Regions from separate parts of the Pradoshia sp. D12 genome, predicted to be linked through region 1. Evidence: predicted binding sites of a transcription regulator. Region 1 holds the regulator's gene; the other holds the start of a gene.
What was found. The regulator NrdR, encoded in region 1, represses ribonucleotide reductase genes. The targets are predictions, from matches to a motif close to AACACNATATATNGTGTT.
Positions count from the first base shown of each region.

Region 1 (4,372 bases):
TTACCCGCTCAGCAATTTCGGTGGATTGAGCAACTGGCTCTTTCTTCTTTGTTTCATCCAGCCAGTCAGGAACGATTTCCTTCCTCGCATTACCCGATGTGCGGCGTGTTGATTTATTTGTTTTCGTCTTTTTCTCATTAGCCCAGGTTTGGTATTTCTTATGCTCACTCAAAGCCATTTCATAGGCTTCACGGACGGTGGTGATATTTTTCCTCGCCCAGTGCGAAGCAATTGTCTCCACATAGTTTGATTGCAATTTCATATCTGATTTTAACATGACATAGTGCAGAAGGACATTAACGACTCCAGGAGGAAGCTTTTGATTGACCATGACCTTTTCTACAAGTGCCAGATCATTGTCGGAAGGCATTGCGCCTTGCGAAAGGCTAACTAGAAATTCCAACGGAGAGGTTGTTTCAAAAGTATACAGCAAATGCTCCTCGGGTGTTTTAGGTTCTATGATCGTACGTTCATACTCAGGCTGTTTCTGTTCAATCAGTGTCGGCATTTCTTCACCATGATTGATGTGGAAAAACTCTCTTGCACATTTTCTGAGTTCGTCTATATCAATTTCATTATGTTGATTTTGACAGCGTAAAATCAACTTGCTCATATCCATTACATTAATTTTATATAAATACGATAGCATCGCGATGGATTCCATCACATTTGGAGTAAACGCTTTTCTCGATATAAAGCTGTTTTTAGCCGTCGCAAATAATAACTCGAAATCAAATTGCTCCATTAAATTATGGCTATATCCCTGTGGGTCCTTTGAGAAGAATTGCATGTTTTGATCAGTTTCCGAGCTGATGATTTCTTTTGGATTGCGAAATTCAGATGCAAACACCTCATTGAACGATTGTGTTATTTCCTCATAATCATCCGGTATACGTTTATCCGCAAACATCGTGAGCAGCCGTTCGTAATGTCTCTCTTCTAGTTTTTGCTTCAGATAAATAGGCAGCAAATCATCATGGAAAAATTTATCCGGACTTAAAGGACAAAGAATCTCATATATAAAAACATTACCTTCCGGAGTTGCTTTTTTATATGTTTTTAATAACCCGATTCCTTCAAGCCTTTTTCGGTATTGAAATATCTCATCCAAAGGTAAACCAAGTACATCCATTAACCAACGATGTGTCGTTTGTCTGGAATACATGTTACCTGTATTGACTTCGTTTAATAAGGTCATATACAAAGAAACAGCCAATCCTCCTACAAGTGGCTGATATAAATATTGAATCGATTTATGGTCCATTTCTGATAGCTTTTCTTTATATAGTACAACATATCTGTCTTTAGGATTTACAAACTTCCATGAAAATTGCATTGTCTACAAACCTTTCGTACTTCGGGTTTTTATAGTTGAAAAAAGAGCTAAAGAAACTGTCTTCAGCTCTACTTAATCCTCTTTTTTCATTAATTCTTTCAATTCGTCAATAAAGACATTTATATCCTTAAATTGACGATACACAGAAGCGAAACGGACATAGGCCACTTCATCCAACTCAGCCAGCCTATCCATAACCATTTCACCTATTAAATCACTTTTTATTTCAGAAAATCCTTGATTTCTTATTTCTTTTTCAACATCAGTTGCAATCTCTTCCAGTTCTTTAAGAGCAACATGACGCTTTTCACAAGCTCGGATTAAACCTCTTAGGATTTTTTCTCTGCTATATTCTTCCCGTGCGCCATCTTTTTTTACCACAATTAGCGGAATTTCTTCTACCTTTTCAAATGTAGTAAAACGATAACTACAGGATTCGCATTCTCTTCTTCTACGTATTGAACGTCCTTCATCCGCAGGGCGGGAATCCAGCACTCTTGTCCCATTATGTTGGCACGTTGGACATATCATAGATTAGCACCGTCCTTTTCTATAGTTCTATCTTATTAAAACAAATCGAATAGGACAAGTCTGTTTGCATAAAATGCTATTTTTTATCTATGATACGGCCAATACTATCGGAGAAAAGTAAATAATGGGCAAGTAAAAGACGTTTGCCACAAAAAAAAGAGATGCATATGTACTGCACCCCTAAAAGTTAGAGTTTGAATCTAGCTTTTTTGAGTCAACACAAAAGGACATCTCTTTAATATTTTTTATTTATAATGCTTTAGCAAGAACATGGCTGACAGCAACCGGACCCATGCCTCGCGGGATTTCAATGTGTTCCCTAACCTGAGCGTTTAAGGCTTCAGCTATAAAATCAGCAGCCACATTAGGATCTAAGTCACCGCATGTATATACATCAATACTCGCATAACCATGTTCCGGAAAACTATGAATGGTTAAATGTGATTCAGATATAATGACTACTCCGCTTACTCCCTGTGGCGCAAACTTATGGAAGGCTACTTCTCTAACTTCAGCTCCAGATCGTAAAGCAGCGTCCACGAATATTTGTTCAATCTGATTAACATCGTTCAATTTAGATAAATCACAGCCCCATAATTCAGAAATGACATGACGACCTATTGTATGCATGTTCAATTCCCCCTTTAGCATTTAAACGAATTATAATTATCTTCGTTTCTGGCCTTTACTACCACGGGGGAAAGTTAGTCCTGAGAGGTCCTAACCCTTTAAGTAGTACTGCCAGGATGATGAAGTTTACGACATTTAGTATATATGGTTTATATTTCAAAATCAATCATACAATTCAATATTAGTTAATAATTACCACTAAATGTACATTAATTGTTTTTCTTAGTTTATTCTAGAATATGAATCAAAGAACGGCCTGAACCGCCTTTTTTTTTAGAAAGACAGCCAGACCGTAATAGATATTGTTTATTATTATTAACTTACTTTCACCTTATCCTCCTGAAGAAGGCGTGCCACATGGTTTACTAATTCTACCACTCTGCATGAGTATCCCCACTCATTGTCATACCAGGCAAGCACTTTCACTTTATTTGCACCAATCACCATTGTTGAGAGTGCATCTACAATAGCCGAATGTGGATTCGTATTAAAATCAATCGAAACAAGCGGCTCTGTGCTGTATTGGATAATACCGGCCAATGATCCTTCAGCTGCTGTTTTAAACGCTTGATTGATTTCATTAACAGTAACTTCTCTTTTTAAATCTACTACCAAATCAACTAAAGAGACGTTTGGAGTTGGTACTCTCAACGCAATACCATGGAGTTTTCCTTTTAAATGAGGAAGCACCAGTGAGAGTGCTTTGGCTGCTCCAGTTGTGGTAGGTATGATACTTTGTGCACAGGCACGTGCTCTGCGTAAATCTTTGTGCGGGTTATCGATATTATTTTGATCATTTGTATATGCATGAACGGTTGTCATAAGACCATTGTCAATTCCAAATTGTTCATCGAGTACTTTTACAACAGGAGCGAGACAGTTAGTTGTGCAGGATGCATTAGAAATAACAAGGTGTTTATTGATATCCAATGTATCCTCGTTAACACCCATTACAATCGTGACGTCCTCATTCTTCCCGGGAGCTGTTAAAACGACTCGTTTTGCACCGGCATTTAAATGAAGAGCTGCTTGATCACGATGATTAAATTTCCCAGTTGCTTCGATTACGATATCAATCCCAAGATTTTTCCAAGGCAGGAATTCAGGATTGCGATTATTTAGCAAAAGAACTTTTTTACCATTTATCAATAAATGATCATCCATAGCATGTACATCACCATTAAATGGACCATGATTCGTATCATATTTAATTAAATGTGCTAATGTTTCAGGCGGATAGCTAGCATTAATGGCTACGATTTCAAGATGCTCATCCAATATTGCTTTTCGGAAAACCATTCTGCCAATTCGGCCAAACCCATTGATAGCAACTCTTGCACTCATTTAACTTCCTCCTATATATAAGTTATACTTATTATAAAAATGATGTAATTAGTATAACACATTGAATAAAATACTGCATGGTTTAAATACCCAAATTATCCAAATTAAATGGAATTTTATACAAAAAAAGACTATCCCAGGGTCGTTATCCCTCAGATAGCCTTTCTATTGGTTATACATTCAATTGTTTAATTAGATCAATGAGTTGCTCTTCCGTCTCAAAAAATTCTCCGTTATTGTCAACAATATAATCGGCCAATTTTTTCTTATCATCAATTGGCATTTGTGCTCGTATTCTCGCAAGTGCTTCTTCCTCAGTAAAATGATCCCGCGCCATTAATCTCTTTAACTGGACCTCGGGCTTTACATACACAAGAATAATACCCTCTACCATATGCGTCAAATTACTTTCAAACAATAGGGGAATGTCCATGAAAACGAGTTCTTTCCCCTGGTGTAACGCTTTCTCCGTTTCTTCCATCATCCATTTCCTGACTGCCGGATGAACAATTCCATTTAACATTTGCCGTT
Region 1 is NZ_CP044545.1:3,143,077-3,147,448, forward strand. Features, by position in the region: gene F7984_RS15090 (replication initiation and membrane attachment family protein) at 1-1,336, opposite strand, end outside; gene nrdR (transcriptional regulator NrdR) at 1,409-1,867, opposite strand; gene speD (adenosylmethionine decarboxylase) at 2,117-2,497, opposite strand; gene F7984_RS15105 (glyceraldehyde-3-phosphate dehydrogenase) at 2,813-3,841, opposite strand; gene coaE (dephospho-CoA kinase) at 4,014-4,372, opposite strand, start outside.

Region 2 (4,372 bases), 350 kb from region 1:
CGCGTTAATAACATTATCCTGCATGCGCACGCCCACTTTTACCGTTTGTTTCAGTTTCTCCAAGTCCACTTGTTTGCGATCTTTATCTGTCATTTCAGCCAGATTGACAGCAGCCAAGTTACATACAGAATAAGGAGCCAATGGCTGTTCCCCACAAGGATTCGTCGCAACTACTTTTTGACCGTACGCTTTAGCGTTTGTCATATCGTTTGCATTATCGATAAAGAAAATGCCCGGCTCCGCAGAATAAGTCGCACAGATATTGATTAAATTCCATAATTCGCGAGCTTTAATTTTACGATATACACGCACAGCATAACCTAGTTTCTCCCATTCGCGTACATCACCGCAATCAGCCCATTTTTCATTATAGGCTTTCATATCTTCTTCATTATAGGACTCAACATCCGGGAATCGAAGTTCATATTCTCCGTCATTTTCTACAGCTTCCATAAATTCTTTTGTTAAGCACACTGAAATATTGGCACCTGTTAAAAAGTCTGGATTATGAACAGTATCATTTCCACCAGCGGAAAGTTTTTCTTCTGCTTCCTTAATGATTGCCTCATTAAATCCGCCAAACCCCGAGATGTTTTTATAATTGACTATGCCTTGATACATGGCTTCCTCTTGCATTGTGAGCGGAGTGAATTTCAATTTTTCAGATGCATGTCTACGAATTACTTCATCCTTGCTGACTTCCATTAAGAAGCGCAAAATTTTAGGATTTTGCATTTTTGAGATGATAAATTCTACGATATCCGGATGCCAGTCAGAGAGCATAATCATTTGAGCTCCGCGACGGGAACCACCCTGTTCAACTAAGTGAGTTAATTTTGCAATATCATCCAACCAGGATACTGCACCTGAGGATTTTCCGTTTACACCGCGAGCAAGCGTGTTTCTTGGACGTAAAGTGGAACCATTCGTACCGACACCGCCTCCGCGACTCATAATTTCCATCACATGTTTGCGATGTTCAGAAATCCCTTCACGGCTGTCATTAATAAATGGCATTACATAGCAGTTAAAGTAGGTTACTTCTGTTTCAGAACCGGCTCCATAGAGCACACGTCCTGCCGGGATAAAATTCGTTTGAACTAATTCATTATAAAATTTATCAAACCATTCCTTGCGTTTCTCTTCCGTTTTTTCAACTTCAGCCAAACCGCGTGCATTCCGTTTCGCAATCTGTTCATAATAAATTTCAAGTGGTTTTTCAATGACGTCGAGTGATTTACAAATCAGACCGGTTTTAATTTCATCATGCTTGTCCAAGGATGAGCGGAATTCTTCTTCAACCAATACATGTGCTTTCTTGGCTTCCCAATCAATATGTTGGATGTACCCAAGTCCACGGGCAGGAAATTTTGGGTCTTCTTTAATGGTAAGTACAACAAAATCTCCATTACTAAGTGTCATTTTTTCCGTATCTTTGAAGGAATAGCGATCTATCATCACAAGCCTTGAAACACCCTTATACGTCTTATTCATGTCTGGAGTAATCGGAAAAACTTGCGGAAATAGGGCTATATCTTTATTTAACCTTTCGACATTTATAGACAACTTGCGATTTGTTACAGTAGGCAATTTGATCTCTCCTTCAACCAATAATATTATCTCTTTTTTATTTATCTTTGTTAAGTTCTTAAATGAATATCTCTACGTTATCATAGGCTACATTTTAATTCAACATATAGTATTTGTATTTTTATAATTCATACCACATATAGTGTCTGGAGCATCTTCTGCTAAAATTGTCAATTATTAAAATTTTACAAAAAGTAAAGAAAATCAAAGATATAATCTTCTTTTTAACTATTTTCGAACCAAAATAAACAAAATCTCAGCTTGCATATTATGAAGCTTAACTATGCTTCATATAACAGCATTTTTGCATTTTCGACCCAAAATTTTTTTCCTAAAAAATAAATTTTTGTCCATAATGCACGATACTTGATTTATAGTGATTTGTAAACTTATTGTCCTTTCTAATAACGCTATATCGATATAACCATTATTTTGAATCCAAAGACAATATGTCTACCTTCCTAAATGCAATAATTTTTTATCACAAATTCGTAAACTATTACCAGAAATTTTTTTTGCCAGACAAATATACGAACTGTATAATAGTAAAGTGAACAGAAAGAGAAAGTGGGGATTGAATTGCCAACATCATTAATCGTATTAATTGTTCTGGCTGTATTGATCATTGGATATTCCATCTACAGTTGGTTCTCCAGCAAAAAAATGGTTACGACATTGTCCCAAGAGGACTTTAAAGCTGGCTATCGAAAAGCTCAGTTAATAGATGTTCGTGAGCAAAAAGAGTTTGATGGCGGACATATTTTAGGAGCCCGCAACATACCTTCAACACAATTGAAAATGCGTATGAAGGAACTCCGCAAAGATAAACCTGTTTATCTTTATTGTCAAAGCGGAATGAGAAGCACACGAGCTGCTCAGATGCTATATAAAAAAGGCTATCGTGAACTTTATCAACTCGAGGGCGGCTTCAAACAATGGAAGGGTAAAATTAAAACTAAATAAAATCAAAGAGCCAATGCAGGGTATGCACTTGGCTCTTTATAATTAAACGGATATTTTTTATGATTTCGTTTTATTACCACTGTTAAATTCATCTACCAGATTCTCTGCTGCTTTTTTATACAGCTGGCTCATATGAGAAAGAGAAGCGATCATTAATAATTTCTCAAAATATTCAACATCGCCATTGAACTCATCCAGAGTGCCGCCTAAATGTACCCCTTCTTCTTTTGCCTCAGAGATACTCTCTAGTATGTCTTCTTTAAATTTATGAGCATTGTGATCAGTCAAGCGCAGAAAGCTGGAATACAGCTCATCAAGCTGTAAGTCTTCCTCTACTATCTTAGTGTTCAAGGGTCCCAGAATCGTTTTAATGTCACTTATAGAGAGTGTCCCTTTCAACTGATAAATCAGGCTGATTACTATTAAATGCCGCTTAGAATATTTTTTATTTTTAATAGGAAAAAATACTTTACCCTTGGCATAATTGTTAATCATCGTTTTAGTTAAAACTTTTTCATCATCATTCCGCTTAGACATTTTGAATTTACTCTCGAATAATTGAATGACTTGATCCATATATAAATCAATATCTGGTATATCCTCTAATGTGATTTTATCTTGCAATCCCAGTTGATTGATAAGTTCTTCATTGTTTTTCATTTTGTAACCTCTGTTTACTAATAGTAATTTCTATTATACATTAACCATTCAGATTCTGTAAGGATGGTGAACTTTTAGCATTTTATAATTTATCGGAATACTTGGCAATTTGCTCTATCTCATAGGAAGCAACTTCATTTATACCCTTTTTATCCTGCAGCGCACATATATACATAGCCTCTGCCACCATTTTTCCTTGTACCGGCTTATATTTCTTAAGAGGACCTTTAAATACAAACGGGCAAGATTTACTGACTAAAGCTGCCAATCCCTCTCCCAATCTAAATTCTTGCCTATTCCCCAATAAAAGTGATGGTCTAAAAATGGTTAGACTGTTTAATTGAAGCTGTTTCAATGCAGTCTCCAGTTGCCCTTTTGTTTTGCTGTAAAACACATGGGATTTTTCATCAGCACCCATTGCAGAAATAATTAAGAATTGACGAACCTGGTGCTGTTTAGCATTCTCTGCAAGCATCAACGGGTATGTATAATCGACTTTCCTAAACGCTTCCTTTGTCTTCGCTTTCTTAATGGTTGTACCCAAACAGCAAAAAATACAATCAACATCACTTGGTAGAGGTTCCTGATCCAATTGTTCAAAATCCGGAAAACTTTCCCTAAGCTTTGAATGTTGAATACCCGTGCTGGTCCTTACCCATACAATCACTTTCTCAAATTCACGTGAATCCAAAAGCGTTGTCACCAATTCCTTTCCAACTAATCCGGTTGCCCCAATTACTAACCCTACTTTACCGGTCATCTATTTTCCTCCATCTACCCTTTATTTTCGTTTCCTCTATTATAATCTATTTTCGTCATGCATGAATTCCATTAAAATTGAGAAAATAACTATAAATCCATAAGAGGGAGGATGAAATATATGAAAGAAGAAAGCACTCATGAATTTGTAGAAAATTTGCATGAAAAGCAACAAAAGGCTGAAAAGAACCAAGCTAAACAAGGATATGGACGTCCAAGCAAAAAACTTCCAAATAAACAGCATTAATACCTTGTAATCGAATGCCATGAGTTATGTTTCTCATGGCTTTTTGCTTACTTGCCAGCCTTTCTTACGATTAATCCCATAAATAGAGTAACACCTATTAGTAGTACCACTAAAACCCATTACTTCCATTAACATAAAATTCCCTGTTAGATA
Region 2 is NZ_CP044545.1:2,795,742-2,800,113, forward strand. Features, by position in the region: gene F7984_RS13390 (vitamin B12-dependent ribonucleotide reductase) at 1-1,590, opposite strand, end outside; gene F7984_RS13395 (rhodanese-like domain-containing protein) at 2,170-2,553, shown strand; gene F7984_RS13400 (DUF1836 domain-containing protein) at 2,611-3,213, opposite strand; gene F7984_RS13405 (NAD(P)H-binding protein) at 3,296-3,973, opposite strand; gene F7984_RS13410 (DUF4023 domain-containing protein) at 4,094-4,219, shown strand.
Region 2: the regulator NrdR is predicted to act here: its motif matches at 1,720-1,737, upstream of F7984_RS13390 (vitamin B12-dependent ribonucleotide reductase).